2 regions of the Bacillus sp. AK128 genome follow, and region 2 is predicted to be linked to the other one. Evidence: riboswitches for the same ligand, from Rfam matches in the RefSeq annotation. Region 2 holds a riboswitch; the other holds the start of a gene.

Region 1 (8,297 bases), 1.4 Mb from region 2:
AATAGGGTGAGAGAATATACTAATCATTGCAGGAGGTGTGAGATTTGGAATTGTTTAAAGTAGAAGTGAAGGACTTAGTTGGAGTAATAACCTTAAATAGTCCTCCAGCAAATGCTTTATCGTCTAAGGTTTTGAAAGAGCTTTCACTTGTCTTAGACGAGTTAGAACATTCTCAAGAAGTTAGGGTGTTAGTTATTCATGGTGAAGGACGTTTCTTTTCAGCTGGAGCTGATATAAAAGAGTTCACATCGGTTCCTGATGGTGAAGCTTTTGAAAAACTTTCTTCTTATGGTCAAGATTTATTCGAAAGAATGGAAGGTTTTTCTAAGCCAATTATTGCGGCCATTCATGGTGCAGCATTAGGTGGGGGTCTTGAACTAGCAATGGGCTGTCACATTCGTCTTGTAACAGAACAGGCAAAATTAGGGCTCCCTGAACTTCAGCTTGGATTAATTCCAGGTTTTGCTGGTACCCAACGTCTTACTAGATTAGTAGGACCACCAAAAGCAGCAGAAATGCTACTTACGAGTGAACCAATTAGTGGCACTGAAGCAGTTAAACTTGGACTGGCTAATCTTGTGGTTGCTGAGGAAGAGTTGTTAGGTGAAGCTCTTAAACTAGCAAAAAAAATCGCAAAGAAGAGTCCAGTGTCAGTGAAGTCAACGTTACAGCTACTAAATTTCTCTAAATCTGAACGCTTCTATGAGGGAGTTAAACTAGAGGCAAGATTGTTTGGAGAAGCTTTTAGTTCCGAAGATGGAAAAGAAGGTATTGCTGCATTTATAGAAAAACGCGAACCAAATTTCAAAGGTAGATAATGAAATAACAAAATATAATATTATCTTAGTTATTTAAATAAGAGCTTTGTTGAAGCATATTGTTGATATTAGCAGGGCTGATTGAAGTGGAAGGACGCGAGACTCCTGCGGGAAAAGCGTGGTAAGGGAGACCCCACAGGCGAGAAACGCCGAGGAGGCTTCCGAACCCGCCCGCGGAAAGCGAGTGTCCTGGAACGGAAATCAGCAACAGAGTTAACAAAGCCTAAAGAAATGATCCCTAAAATCTTGCAAAATTCCGAGGAGGTATATCAATGAATATTTTTGTAATCATGAAAAGAACTTTTGATACTGAAGAAAAAATCGCTTTATCAAACGGAAAAATTGCCGAAGATGGAGCAGAGTTTATAATCAACCCTTACGATGAGTATGCAATAGAAGAGGCTATTCAGCTTCGTGATGCAAATGAAGGTGAAGTAACTGTTGTAACTGTTGGTGGCGAGGAATCAGAGAAAGAGCTTCGTACAGCTTTAGCAATGGGTGCTGATAAAGCAGTATTAATTAATATCGAAGATGATGTAGAGAATGGAGACCAATATACAACGGCAACAGTTCTTGCAAAATTCTTTGAAGATAAAGAAGTAGATATTATTCTTGGAGGAAATGTAGCAATTGATGGCGGTTCAGGTCAGGTTGGACCACGTTTAGCAGAGCTATTAAACATTCCTTACGTAACGACAATCACAAAGCTTGAAGTAAATGGTACATCAGTTCGTATTGAGCGTGACGTAGAAGGTGACTCGGAAGTAATCGAAACATCTTTACCTGTTTTAGTAACGGCACAGCAAGGATTAAATGAACCGAGATACCCATCATTACCAGGGATTATGAAGGCTAAAAAGAAGCCACTTGAAGAATTAGAGTTAGATGATTTAGATCTAGACGAAGATGATGTAGAAGCGAAAACAAAGACAATTGAAATCTTCTTACCACCAAAGAAAGAAGCTGGTAAAGTTCTTGAAGGGGAATTAGAAGACCAAGTAAAAGAACTAGTAGCTCTACTTCATACTGAAGCAAAAGTAGTTTAATAGACAACGAAAATACTTACTTATAATTGTTCAAGGAGGTAATATAAATGGCTAGAAAAGTTCTTGTATTAGGTGAAGTCCGCGATGGTGGATTAAGAAATGTATCTTTTGAAGCAATAAGTGCTGCAACAAAAATTGCTGAGGGTGGAGAAGTTATTGCGCTATTAGTAGGTGACGGCGTTCAATCATTAGGTGACAAGCTTCTTCATTTTGGTGCAAATCGTGTATTGACAGTCGAGGATGAAAAGCTAACTAGCTATACTCCAGACGGTTATTCACAAGCTGTGCTAGCTGCAGTTGAGGCAGAACAGCCTGAAGGGATCGTATTTGGTCACACAGCATTAGGAAAAGACCTATCACCTAAAATTGCTGCTAAGCTTCAATCTGGTTTAGTTTCAGATGCTACTGATGTTGAAGTAGCTGGTGGAAACATTGTTTTCACTCGTCCAATCTATTCAGGAAAAGCATTTGAAAAGAAAGTTGTAACAGACGGATTAATATTTGCTACAATCAGACCTAATAACATTGCACCATTAGAAGAAGATACTTCTCGCACAGGTGAAGTTACATCTTTATCAGTCGATATTAAAGATCTTCGTACCATTGTAAAAGAAGTCGTACGTAAAGCATCTGAAGGCGTTGACTTATCTGAAGCAAAGGTTGTTATTGCTGGTGGACGTGGAGTGAAGAGTGAGGAAGGTTTCAATCCATTGAAGGAGTTAGCTGATGTTTTAGGCGGTGCAGTAGGTGCATCTCGTGGTGCGTGTGATGCAGAGTATTGTGATTACTCCTTACAAATTGGTCAAACGGGTAAGGTAGTTACTCCAGATCTATATATTGCATGCGGGATTTCAGGAGCTATTCAGCATTTAGCTGGTATGTCAAACTCTAAAGTAATTGTAGCTATTAACAAGGATCCAGAAGCAAATATCTTTAAAGTAGCTGATTACGGTATTGTTGGAGACTTATTCGAAGTGTTACCTTTATTAACGGAAGAATTTAAAAAATTAAAAGTTCATTCTTAAAATTAAGAAAGAGCCGCTCATTAGTGGCTCTTTCAAGCTTTTAAAAAGGTTTAAAATTAATACGGATGGTTAATATATATGTGAGCAAAATGTTAGCCAGCCTTATACTGTGATGGTATACTTTGGTTATAATTAGAAACTCTGCTTTAGTAAGGGTTAAAATTATTGAAGTAGTTTATTTTAGGAGGAATAATAATGGCGATTTCAAATGTAACTGATCAAAACTTTACAGCTGAAACAAGCGAAGGTCTTGTATTAGCTGATTTCTGGGCACCTTGGTGTGGACCTTGTAAAATGATTGCACCTGTACTTGAAGAGCTAGATGGAGAAATGGGTGAAAAGGTTAAAATCGTAAAGCTTGATATCGATGAAAACCCTGATACGGCTAGCCAATTCGGTGTTATGAGTATCCCTACTCTACTAGTAATCAAAAATGGTGAAGTAGTTGATAAGGTAATTGGATTCCAACCAAAAGACGCACTAGCTGAAGTACTAGAAAAGCACGTATAAATAATACGTTAAAAAGGCACTCCTTGGGGTGCCTTTTTATTTTTTAGCTGTGTTAAAGTACAGTGTTGATTTTTAGCAGAGTCGATTGAAGTGGAAGGATGCGAGACTCCTGTGGGAGAAGCGTGGTGAAGGAGACCCCGCAGGCGGTAACGCCGAGGAGGCTTAATGGAACTTCTGCTAGGGTCGCTCACGTCCTGTGAGCAACGCAGAAGCCAGCACATCCTGTGCAAGTGCGGAAAGCGAGTGTCCTGGAACGGAAATCAACAACAAACTTTAACAGACCCTATTTTTTAACATATTATTGACGTTTAAATATTTCTTGGGAAATTTGTTGTCGAACTATGTTAATCGATTAACGGCTACTTTTCAGGCCTAGCGAAGCCAAGTTTTTCTAATAGCAGTTAAACGTGACAAATCATGATACAATACAAAAAGAAATGAAAGGAGGTCGTACTTGATGAATACATTGTTGAAAGAAAAATTAGCCATTCTACCTGGACAACCTGGTTGCTATATAATGAAGGATCGACAAGGTACTGTTATTTACGTTGGTAAAGCAAAAGTGTTGAAAAATCGAGTGCGATCTTATTTTACCGGCTCTCATGATGGGAAAACTTTACGTTTAGTAAATGAAATAGAAGACTTTGAGTATATTGTTACCTCCTCAGATATTGAGGCATTATTATTAGAAATTAACCTTATTAAAAAACATAACCCCAAATATAACATTAATCTAAAGGATGACAAAAGTTACCCTTTTATAAAGCTTACGAATGAGAAGCACCCGAGACTGATTATTACAAGACAGGTAAAAAAGGATAAAGGTAAATACTTTGGTCCATATCCTAACGTATATTCTGCCAACGAAACTAAAAAACTACTTGATCGAATCTATCCTCTAAGAAAGTGTGCCACATTGCCGAACAAGGTTTGCCTATATTATCACATTGGTCAATGCTTAGCACCTTGTGTTCAGACCGTTACAGATGAACAAAATAAAGAGATGGTCGAAGAGATTGTTCGCTTTTTAAATGGTGGTTATAAGGAAATTAAAAATGATTTAACGGATAAGATGCTATCAGCTTCTGAGAACATGGATTTCGAAAGAGCTAAAGAGTATCGTGACCAAATCAGTCATATTGAAGCTACGATGGAAAAACAGAAGATGACGATGACTGATTTTGTAGACCGAGATGTTTTTGGATTTTCCTATAATAAAGGCTGGATGTGTGTTCAGGTATTCTTCATAAGACAAGGTAAGCTAATAGAGAGGGATGTTTCACTGTTTCCTGTTTATGCTGATCCAGTTGAGGAGTTTACAACCTTTCTCGGCCAGTTTTATGCGGAGACTCATCATTTTAAGCCGAAGGAAGTTCTTTTACCAGACAATGTGGAGAAGGAATTAGTGGAGCAATTATTAGAGGTGACTGTACATCAACCGAAAAAAGGTAAAAAGAAAGAGCTTGTGGATCTAGCAAGTAAAAATGCACGAATTGCTCTAGAAGAAAAGTTTTCATTAATTGAACGGGATGAAGAGAGAACGATAAAGGCCGTAGAAAACCTTGGAGACAAATTAGGCATTTCTACTCCATTCCGAATAGAAGCATTTGATAATTCAAATATACAAGGTACAGATCCAGTTTCAGCAATGGTTACCTTTATTGATGGTAAACCAGATAAAAGAGAATACCGTAAGTATAAAATTAAGAGTGTTGAAGGACCAGATGATTATGCTTCTATGAGAGAGGTTGTCAGAAGAAGATACTCTAGAATATTAAAGGAGGAACTTCCTTTACCTGATTTAATTATTATAGATGGAGGAAAGGGTCATTTAGCGTCAGCAAGAGATGTATTAGAAAATGAGCTGGGCCTAGAAATTCCGATTGCTGGATTAGTAAAGGATGATAAGCATAGAACCTCAGAGTTAATCGTGGGTGACCCTATTGAATTTATACATTTAGAACGAAATAGCCAGGAGTTCTATCTATTACAAAGGATTCAGGATGAAGTTCATCGTTTTGCCATTACGTTCCACCGACAACTAAGAGGTAAAAATGTTTTTCAATCTACCCTTGATGATATACCAGGAGTTGGGGAAAAACGGAAGAAAGCATTATTAAAGCATTTTGGCTCTGTGAAGAAGCTGAGAGAAGCTTCCATTGACGAGCTTATAGAAATCGGAATTCCAAAACCGACTGCACAATTAATTGTAGATAAGATGAATGAAGAATAATGGATGAACTTTTCGTTGTGTTCAAGTAGGCGTTCTGGTAAAATAGGTGTTAATTTCATATACACTTCAGATTGATGAAGTGAAGGTAGAGGTGCGAACTTCAATAGTACGTAATTAGAAGAGTATGAGCTCTAATGATAATTACGGAAAGGGTAGCGTCGCCGAAGTAAGGGATTACTCATGAATTCTTTGCTGGTCTTGTATTTAATAGATACTAGATTGTCAAACAGTGATCTGTTTGGAGAGCTATCTCACTCGCGCGAACGATTAAAGAAGTCCGTTCAAGCAATGAGATACTCTCATTGCTTTTTTTATATTTTCTAAGACATAAAAGAAAAAAGGATGAGACGTGTGGGAATCATAGTACAAAAGTTTGGTGGAACATCAGTTGGCACAGTGGAAAGAATTCAAAATGTTGCAAATCGAGTAATTCAAGAGGTTTCAAAAGGAAACCAAGTAGTTGTGGTTGTTTCGGCAATGGGAAAAACAACAGATGAGTTAGTTAGTTTAGCTACTCAACTCTCAAAAAATCCAAGTAAGCGTGAAATGGACATGCTGCTTACAACAGGAGAGCAAATATCCATTTCGCTACTTGCAATGGCTTTACAAGCTAAAGGTCAGAAAGCCGTTTCATTAACTGGCTGGCAGGCAGGCATAAAGACCGAAGCTATTCATGGTAATGCAAGAATTGGTGATATTGATCCAACTAGAATGCTTGGGCTATTAAGTGATGGGAATGTGATTGTAGTAGCTGGATTCCAAGGAATTGCCCTTGAAGCAGAAATCACCACTTTAGGTAGAGGTGGCTCTGATACAACTGCTGTGGCAATTGCAGCCGCATTAAAAGCAGATAAATGTGATATTTATACAGATGTAACAGGTGTATTTACAACTGATCCTCGTTACGTTAAGAGTGCGAGAAAGCTGCAGTCCGTTTCCTATGATGAAATGCTGGAGCTTGCTAATTTAGGAGCAGGAGTCTTACATCCAAGAGCGGTTGAGTTTGCCAAAAACTATGCGATCCCACTTGAGGTTCGTTCTAGTATGGAGATTGAAAACGGGACAAGAGTTGAGGAGGAAGTATCGATGGAAAATAATCTAGTTGTAAGAGGAATCGCATTTGATAAGGAAGTCACAAGAGTCACAGTAAATGGTGTAACAAACGGTCTTCACTCTTTATCGACTATTTTTTCGACACTAGCAAAAAATGGGATAAATGTTGATATTATTATTCAAAGCATGACAAGCGCGGATCAGACGAACATTTCATTCTCGATTCAGTCAGCAGATCTTGATGATACGTTATCTGTACTTGCTGCGAATAAGGAAAAGCTTGGTTTTGAATCAGTAGACCATGAAAGTGGATTAGCGAAGGTATCGATTGTAGGGTCAGGTATGATCTCCAATCCAGGTGTAGCAGCTGAAATGTTTGAGGTGTTGGCTCAAAATGAAATCCAAGTCAAGATGGTAAGCACATCTGAAATTAAAGTATCGACTGTAGTAGAGGATGTTCATATGCTAAAGGCTGTTGAAGTACTGCACGCAGCATTCAAATTAGGGGAAACGGCAGAGCAAACTGTTTAATGAATTTTTTGGGCCTGCTAAAATGCAGGTCCTTTTTAGTGGATATGAAATTATTGGGAAAATTAAACAAATGACAAAATTATTCATATTTACGTATACAGATCATGGATAAATTTTTTAAATGTAATTACATGGAATGGCAACTATGAATGTTAGTTTTCGCTATAAAAGTTAGAATGAATACCCTACAAAAGCAAGGAAACCTTGTAGGGCAAAAAAAGCTGAATTAAAGTGGGTCCTTTTTATCCCATCTAACGGTAAACAAAACCTTATTGTTTCGTTTTTTTTGTTCCTCAAAGGCTTCTGTTACGAGTTGTTGGATATGTTCAATTTGTTGGGCTATAAATCCAGCTTCAAGCTGATAGCTTGTGACTTTTCTTGTTTGATTTCTGGCTGTAATGAACTCACCAGTTAGCTCGAATTGAATCTCAGATGTTTTCTCTTCTAGGATTGTTAAGCTACCCCAGCCTGCATCTGTGAAAAATTGAATGATTTCTTCAATACTCGTTAAAGGATATTTTCTTGCTATATTTTTTCCAGACCAGTAGAGAATGGACGGCATCTCAGGTCCTAATAAATCGGGAATCAAAATATCGCGAATAATCTCATAGGCTAAGCCGGAGGTATTTAAATGCTCGAATTGAGAAAGATGTTCTTTTACTGATGATGATTTCATCCTATCCTCTCTCTTTCTTTGTATATGTATAGTATGTTGATTGTTAAAAGCTCCACAAGACTTATTATATTACATAAATTGGAGCAATACTCAACAATTTCAACTATCCGTTAATAATTATAAATGCTAAGATTATACGGAAGCGACAGAAATTTAAAAACAGAAAAGATGTAAATTGTAGCCGTATTCTTGACTCAATTATAGGCTAAGAGTAAAATAAACATGGTGAATTCTTTCATTCTAGTGAAATAATTTGCAAAGGGTTTCATTTTTAAATTTGTTGATCGTGTTTATACGTAGATGTAACTTTTCAAGGGGGGTAAAACATGGCTGGAAATCGTGAGTTTTTTAATCGCAGATTGCATTCACTACTAGGGGTAATTCCTGTAGGTGTTTTCTTAATTC
Region 2 (8,297 bases):
GAGCAAGTTCCTTCATAACTCTTAGAACTTCTCCTACCATTTCCGGATCAAGGGCTGACGTTGGCTCATCAAAAAGCATGACGTCTGGTTCCATAGATAGGGCTCGAGCAATTGCTACACGTTGTTTTTGACCACCAGACAACTGTCTTGCTTTTGCATTCACATACTGATCCATTCCAACAACTTTTAAATATTTTTTAGCAATGGTTTCAGCTTCTTCTTTTGAACGTTTAAGAACCTTCACTTGACCTACTACACAATTTTGTAAAACATTGTGATTATTAAACAAGTTAAATTGTTGGAATACCATTCCTAGATTTTTCCGATATGCATGGACATCATGCTTATCATCCAGAATATTTTCACCTTTATAAATAATTTGGCCTCCAGTTGGCTTCTCTAGTAGATTAACGCAACGTAGAAGAGTAGATTTACCTGAACCTGAAGAACCAATGATGGTCACAACCTCTCCTTTTTGAACAGAAAAGTTAATGTCTCTTAATACTTCATGGGTTCCGAAGGATTTGCTTAAATGTTGGATGTTTATGATATTTTCCATTGCTTCCTCCTTACAACAACTTTAAATTGCAGTATTCGTGTTTTTTGAATCAATTTGATTAGGCGTTCCAATCATTTGATAATTATCTGGTCCATCAAGCCTACGTTCAAAATAACGTAATAGGATGGTGGATGATAGGGTTAATACTAAATAAATCGCTGAGGCGATGAAGAAGGATTCAAAATATTTAAAGTTATTTCCTGCAATAGATTTGGTTTGAAAATATAATTCTGTAACAGAAATAACGTTTAGAACAGATGTATCTTTTATATTAATAATAAATTGATTACCTGTTGCTGGGATAATGTTTCGGATTACCTGTGGTAACACAACATTAGTCATTGTTTGAAAATGATTCATACCAATTGCTTGTGCAGCTTCATATTGTCCCTTATCAATCGAAACAATACCCCCACGGACAAACTCAGCCATATAGGCGCCAGTATTAATAGAAACAATTAGGATTGCAGCCACAATTCGATCCATATCTAAACCAAATGCTAATGCTGCCCCATAAAAGATAACCATAGCTTGTACAATCATTGGAGTTCCGCGGAAAATTTCAATATAAATGGATAAAATCGCGTTTATTACTTTTAATAATACTCTTCTTATTCCACGCTCTGGTAGTGGTATGGTTCGGATCACACCAATTAATAACCCAATAATTGCCCCGAGAATCGTCCCTACTAGCGCAATTAATAGAGTAACCCCGGCTCCCCGAAGAAACATTGGCCAATTTTCAACTAGTATTCTTATAACCCATTCGAAGCTCATGATTCTCCTCCTACAAATGGAAACCGACTACAACTTTATGTAGCCGGTTTCTCTCTATATATTAGTTTGCTGATGGCTGGTTTTGAATCGCAGCATCCATAATGTTAATACGGTCATCTTCAGAAATTCCTGCCAATATTTCATTAATCTTTTCTGTTAGCTCGCTACCTTTTTCTAGACCCACGGCGATTGCAGTATCATCTTCAGAGGTTTCAAATCCTTCAGTGAACTCAACCATCGCGAAGTTTTCGTTTGCTGCTGAAGCACTAATACCTTCTGGACGTTCTGAAACATACCCATCAATTACGCCGGACTCAAGTGCAACTCTCATTGCAGGGAAATTGTCCATCGCTGTTTGTAACTCAACACCCTCAATTTGTTCAATTACTGAATAATGGAAAGTATTTAATTGTGCTGTGATCTTTGCTCCACTAAAATCTTGGATCGATGTAGCACTTTCAAATTCGCTACCTTTTTTTACCACCATGACTAAATCCGTTTTATAATAGTTATCAGAAAAATCAATGGTTTCTTTACGTTTTTCAGTTGGAGACATCCCAGCAATAATTGCGTCAATTTTACCTGAAGTTAGAGCTGGCACAAGTCCATCCCACTCAGTCTTTACAATCACTAATTCTTTTCCTAAGCCTTCAGCAATTTTCTTAGCAATTTCTACGTCATAACCTCCAGCGTATTCTGCATTGCCTTCAATCTTTACTCCACCATTTGTATCATCCTTTTGCGTCCAATTAAATGGTGCATATCCAGCTTCAAGACCTACCTTGAATGTATTATCTTCAGACTCTGATCCACTATCGTTTGCTGTTCCACATCCTGTTACTAGAATCATAGCCGTTAAAGCAACTGCCAAAAATAATGATAATTTTTTTCTCATAATAAATTTTTCTCCTTTTTTGTTAAAATCTTGTTGTTCAAAGGAACAAAAGGCGCAAGCGCCCCGTTTAGCCCCGACAAGTAAATGTTCTGAAGAGAAAAAAATGGTGCTCTTTCCATTTTATTCTCTTCAGGTTATTTAACCTCGAGGGGCTGGGCGCTGGAGCTAGATTGAAATGCACAGACTTGAGTTACCCACAAATGATACATTTTATAATTTCCTAAGCTACAAAAAACGACCTGAGAATGAACTCAGGTCGCCGTTATACAGAATAACCCCTAATTCCTCTTCTCAGATGAGATAGCACACCTCAATAAACAAGGAAGTTTATCGAGACAGTTCTGTAGCTCTTAACTACAGACCCAGCAAGTAGTAGATGAGGTCTACTTTTTGCTTCGGCACTATTTCCTTCTCCTTGGTATCATCGCACCTCTTGCTCTTCCAAAGACTATTAAATAATGCACCTCTACCTCACCGGAAAAGTGAGGTCTATATATTCAGTTGAATTGACACTTTTAAAATTTTACAAGATTCGACTAAAACTGTCAAACAATAAATCTGGTTATTTTTTATCTTTCTTTTTGAACTGTTTAGAATAAGTGTTTTATTATTAAAGCCCGTTTATTCCAAAAAAAATAAAGCCGACTCAGCTTGAGAGTGACTTTATTTTTATAGATCTACTAAACTGTTTTTTTAGATTAAAAGCTAGTGATGAATCATATTAATTTCCTCAACTAAGGTTCTAATCAATAATTCCAAGTCCTGTTCAAGAATGGTTAATGGTGGAGCTAATGCTAAAACATTGTTAAATCCAGCAACAGTAGCACCATTCTTCCCAATAATAAGACCTTTCTTTTTGCAGCCTGTGATGATTTCATTAATTAAATCAACTTCCAAAGGTTCCTTGGTCACTTTGTCCTTTACTAATTCGATCCCAATTAAAAGCCCTCTTCCTCTTATATCACCAACAAAAGGATGATCACTTAACAAGGTTATTAAGGTGTGTTTAAGATTATCTCCTAATTTTTTTGAACGATCAAATAGTCCTTCTGTTTCCATGATTTCAATATTTTTCAAGGCAAGTGCACATGCAGCAGGATTTCCTCCAAATGTATTGATATGACGGAAGTAATCATATTCGTCCGATCCTTTAAAGGTTTCGTAAATATCCTTTTTTACAGCCGTTGCAGAGAGCGGTAAATACCCACTTGTAATACCTTTAGCCATTGTAATGATATCAGGCTTAACTCCATAGTTCATAAACCCGAAAGCTTCTCCAGTTCGACCAAATCCACAAATCACTTCATCAACAATTAATAGAGCTCCATGCTTTTCACAAACCTCTTTTACGCCAGTTAAATAACCTTCCGGTGGCATTATCACTCCTCCACCTGTTATGATGGGCTCCATTATGACAGCAGCTATCGTTTCACTTAACTCCCACGTCATAACGCGGTCTATTTCTTGTACAGCACTAAGCTTATTGGGTTTTGTATGTTCAGGATCAGGGTTTCGATAAGTATCAGGAGGGGCAACCTTAATAAACCCAGGAGCCAAAGGTTCGTACTTATAGATCCTTTGCGCTTGACCTGTTGCAGCTAATGCGCCCATCGTGTTTCCATGGTATCCTCTATATCTTGAGATAATTTTATAGCGTTGTTGCTCTCCGTTTTGTTGATGATATTGTCTAACGATCTTAAAAGCAGTTTCATTCGCTTCTGAACCACTATTAGAGAAGAAAATGACATACTCGTCTCCAAGCATTTCATTTAATTTCTCAGCTAGAAGAATAGCTGGCTTATGACTCTGAGTTAAAGGATAATAAGCCATCTCCTTTAATTGTTCAAAGGCTGCTTCAGCAAGTTCTGTTCTTCCATATCCAACGTTTACACACCACAATCCAGACATTGCATCTAAATATTTGTTACCATCTTGATCAGTTATCCATGACCCTTCTGCTTTTTCAACAACCATTGTTGAGTCGGGGTTATATGGTTTCATAGAATGCCATAGAATATCTTTATCCTTTTCTTTAAAGCGAATGCTTTTCCTATTCTCCGACATCATCATTCACTCCTTTTCATATGTGGTTGATGAGATCTTACTAATCTAACAATCTATTTATGGGTACATTATGTATATTAAAAAAATTGTTAAAAGTGAACTTCTCAAGTGCTTGGAAGAAAAATAAAAAAACAATCCGCTACATTTAAACGAATTGTTTTTCAGCTAAATATATACAATTTTATTTTGATGCAGGAGCCAATGATGCTTCTGGTGAGGTAACTTTGTCATAAAATTGGACAAACTTATCACGGTCTTCGCTATCTCGATAAGCCATTGCGACCCGTGGATGCTCATTAAGAGCTCCAGAAATCATGTAGGGAATAATATATCCCCACTCCCACTTTTGACGCATTTCTAACATATGTTTTTCGATTACACCTAGTACTGGTTTCAATTCATAGCTTGGCTTTTGAATGTGATTAACTAGTAATTCTGTGTGACAATTCCCCGCTGCTCTACCCATTCCATACACGGATGAATCTAGGAATGTTACACCATTTTTTAAAGCCATTAAGGTATTGGCGAACGCTAACTGCATATTGTTATGAGTATGAATTCCAAGTTGCTTATTTGGAATCATAGCCTTAAACTTTTTCACTTGGTGCTCAATATCACTTGGATCTAAGCTTCCAAATGAGTCTACAATATACACTACATCAACAGGACTATTCTTCACCATTTCAAATGCTTCAATTAACTGACTTTCAGGTACACTTGATAAAGCCATGATATTAAGTGAAGTTTCATATCCTAATTTATGAAACATTTGCACAAGCTCAAGCCCTTTATCTACTTCTCGAATGTAACAAGCAACACGTATCATATCTAATGGACTCTCTGAGCGTGGTAAGATATCTTCTGGGTCAACACGCCCAATATCTACTAAAGCAGATAGTTTTGTTGATTTTTTTGTAGGGATAATTTCTTTAAGAAAATTGTCATCAAGAAATCTCCATGGATTGGGTTCGGTAGCGTTAAGAAGCTTAGCGGAATTTTTGTATCCTATTTCCATATATTCAACACCTGCAGCGCTTAGGCCATTATATAAGTCTTGAACAAATTCGACACTAAAATCCCAATTATTTACTAAACCTCCATCGCGAATCGTACAATCAATAATATTACTACGAAGTTCCATGGTATTCCTCCTGTTTCATTACATTATTTATCAAGTTTGACACTTTCACGCTTTTACGCTTTTATGCTTTTATGCGTTAAATTATCTTATATTGTTTATATCATGCTTTTTTATAAAGTGTCAATTCATTTTGATAAAATTCTGGAAATTTGATTTTGTGTTTTGGCAAAATCTTTTGGATACAAGTAAGACAAAATCTTGTAAGGGTTGATTCTGAATTTTTATTTATTTGCCTTACTAACTTTTAGCTTCTTCCCTTTTATTGTCATATCGCCCATTGCTTGAACAACGACAGAGCCTTTGCCGTTTAGGATATCGACATATGTAAGATGATCCAATATCGTAATGATCCCAATATCATCAGCTGATACACCTTCGATATTGGAAATTGCTCCTACAAAATCTACAGCCCGAAGCTTCTTCTTTTTCCCACCACTAAAATGAAGCTTCATAATTTCTTTATTAATCCGTTCTGTTTTATTATTTCTAACCACTCGACGACCACCTATTTTTTCATCAAAGGCCGCTTGTCCACGGATAACCTCGAGCTGTGATGGAGCTTCCATGTCTGTTAACTCGAACCCTAAATATCGTTCAATCGACCTAATATACTTCTCCTCATGATCAGTAGCAAGAGTAATGGCTTTTCCTTTATTTCCTGCCCTGCCTGTTCGACCCGTTCGGTGAACATAGCTCTCTTTTTCCATTGGAACATCATAATTAATAATAAGTGTTACATTATCAACATCAATTCCTCTAGAAGCAACATCAGTCGCAATCAGATAACGAAAATTACCTTGCTTGAAACCATCCATTACAGCAAATCGATCCTCCTGTAAAAGACCTCCATGTAATCTTTCGCAGGAATAACCAGACTCGTTTAATTCAGAAAAGACGGCTTCAACATGTTCCTTAGTATTACAGAAAATAATTGTGCTGTCAGGATTTTCTACCACAGTTATATTTTTAAGAACAGCGATTTTTTCCTCATTAGTAATTTTAACAAGATGATGCTCAATCGTAGTGGTTGAAGCTTCTTTTGCAGCAATCTCTATATGAATGGGATCTTTCATATATTGATGGCAAAGTTTTTCAACATCCTTTGGTAAGGTAGCCGAAAAGACCATGGTTACCCGATCTTTAGGAAGACCATTTATAATTGATTCAACCTCATCTATGAAGCCCATATTTAACATTTCATCAGCTTCATCAATAATTAAATACTTAATTTGTTCTAAGACTAGCGTGCCTCTTTCAATATGATCGTTTACTCGTCCAGGCGTACCCACAACAACATGGGTCTTCTGCTTTAATTCATCTTTTTGTTTAGTAAATGGTTCTTTACCGTAAACAGCCATCGCCTTAATTCGTTTAAACCGACCTATATTGGTAAGATCCTCGCGAACCTGGGCAGCTAACTCCCTAGTTGGGGTAAGGATTAAAACCTGTGGTAGCCTTTCCTCCCATTCAATCTTCTCGCAGATAGGAATACCAAAGGAAGCCGTTTTTCCACTTCCGGTCTGAGATTTAACCACAAGATCTTGATTGTCCATAGCATGCGGTATCACTTCCCTTTGGACCTCAGTTGGTGTTTCATACTTGAGTAGACTAATCGCCCTCTTTATTTCTTCACTAAGATGATAATCTTCAAAGCTTGCTTGTTTCATTATGTAATAACCTCATTTTCAATGTATTTGTACATAGAATTTGCAAGAAAAAACAACCATATGCAAAATATGACTATTCTTCATTATACTTGAAATAAACTGAATAGGTTAATTTACATCATTATCTAAAAAGGAAGTATCCAATTGGTTCGTCCATAAATTACTATTTTCTAAGAAACGAAACAATCATAAGCAAACCCTTATTCCAAAATAAGTATAAATAGTTGTCATTTCCACACTAATCGCATAAGATTAAATCGTATACGATTTAAATTAATGATTGATGGAGGTAATTATATGAAAACCGTTTATGATTTCACCGTTAAATCGACTAAGAATGAGGATCATTCATTGCGTAAATATGAGGATAAGGTACTGTTAATCGTTAATACTGCCAGTAAGTGTGGACTAACACCTCAATTTGAAGGATTACAGAAGCTATATGAGAAATATAACCCACAAGGATTTGAAATACTCGGCTTTCCCTGTGATCAATTTAATGATCAGGAATATGATGATATTGATGAAACTGTAGAATATTGTCAAATCAATTACGGTGTAAGCTTTCCTATGCACGCAAAAATTGATGTCAATGGGGATAATGAGGATCCCCTCTTTACCTATTTGAAGGAACAGAAAAAAGGATTGTTATCAAAAGCTATAAAGTGGAATTTCACAAAATTCCTTGTTGACCGCAATGGTAACGTCTTAAAACGCTATGCACCGTCTGTTTTACCAAGTAAAATAGAGAAAGATTTAAAAAAGCTTATTTAGCAATCGAAAGGTGAATTGTATTGAAGGACTTCTCAAATTTAGATAATCAGCTCTGTTTTGCGTTATATGAAACATCAAGTGAATTTACAAAACTATATACGAAGGTTCTTCTTGAATTCGAATTAACCTATCCACAGTATTTAGTTCTACTAACCTTATGGGAACAAGATGGTTTAAATCTCAAACAGTTAGGTGAAAAGCTTGGATTAGGTACCGGCACTCTAACACCTATGCTGAAGCGGATGGAAGTGAAGGGTTGGCTTAAAAGAGAGCGTTCTATAACAGACGAACGTAATATTCGTTTACTTTTAGAAGAGAAAGCCCTTGTGAGGAAAAAAGAAATTACTGATAAAGTTACTCAAGAAATTCTTTCCTGTACTATTGAACAGGAAGAATATTTCCTTTTAATGGAGCAATTGA

The links. A riboswitch is a leader RNA that binds a small molecule or an ion and turns the genes downstream of it on or off. The one in region 2 is predicted to bind lysine.
Region 1: it holds a riboswitch for lysine, as region 2 does, so the genes downstream of both, M1D60_RS04915 (aspartate kinase) here and M1D60_RS12250 (transporter substrate-binding domain-containing protein) in region 2, are expected to answer to the same signal.

The regions. Positions count from the first base shown of each region.
Region 1 covers NZ_CP096379.1:1,033,647-1,041,943, forward strand. The annotation lists gene M1D60_RS04885 (TetR/AcrR family transcriptional regulator) at 1-2, shown strand, start outside; gene M1D60_RS04890 (enoyl-CoA hydratase) at 45-818, shown strand; gene M1D60_RS04895 (electron transfer flavoprotein subunit beta/FixA family protein) at 1,091-1,864, shown strand; gene M1D60_RS04900 (electron transfer flavoprotein subunit alpha/FixB family protein) at 1,912-2,889, shown strand; gene trxA (thioredoxin) at 3,085-3,399, shown strand; gene uvrC (excinuclease ABC subunit UvrC) at 3,857-5,632, shown strand; lysine riboswitch at 5,711-5,889, shown strand; gene M1D60_RS04915 (aspartate kinase) at 5,984-7,216, shown strand; gene M1D60_RS04920 (YslB family protein) at 7,443-7,892, opposite strand; gene M1D60_RS04925 (succinate dehydrogenase cytochrome b558 subunit) at 8,219-8,297, shown strand, end outside.
Region 2 covers NZ_CP096379.1:2,464,396-2,472,692, forward strand. The annotation lists gene M1D60_RS12240 (amino acid ABC transporter ATP-binding protein) at 1-559, opposite strand, end outside; gene M1D60_RS12245 (amino acid ABC transporter permease) at 581-1,336, opposite strand; gene M1D60_RS12250 (transporter substrate-binding domain-containing protein) at 1,398-2,231, opposite strand; lysine riboswitch at 2,525-2,708, opposite strand; gene M1D60_RS12255 (aminotransferase) at 2,937-4,295, opposite strand; gene M1D60_RS12260 (aldolase catalytic domain-containing protein) at 4,477-5,436, opposite strand; gene M1D60_RS12265 (DEAD/DEAH box helicase) at 5,658-7,103, opposite strand; gene M1D60_RS12270 (glutathione peroxidase) at 7,401-7,877, shown strand; gene M1D60_RS12275 (MarR family winged helix-turn-helix transcriptional regulator) at 7,898-8,297, shown strand, end outside.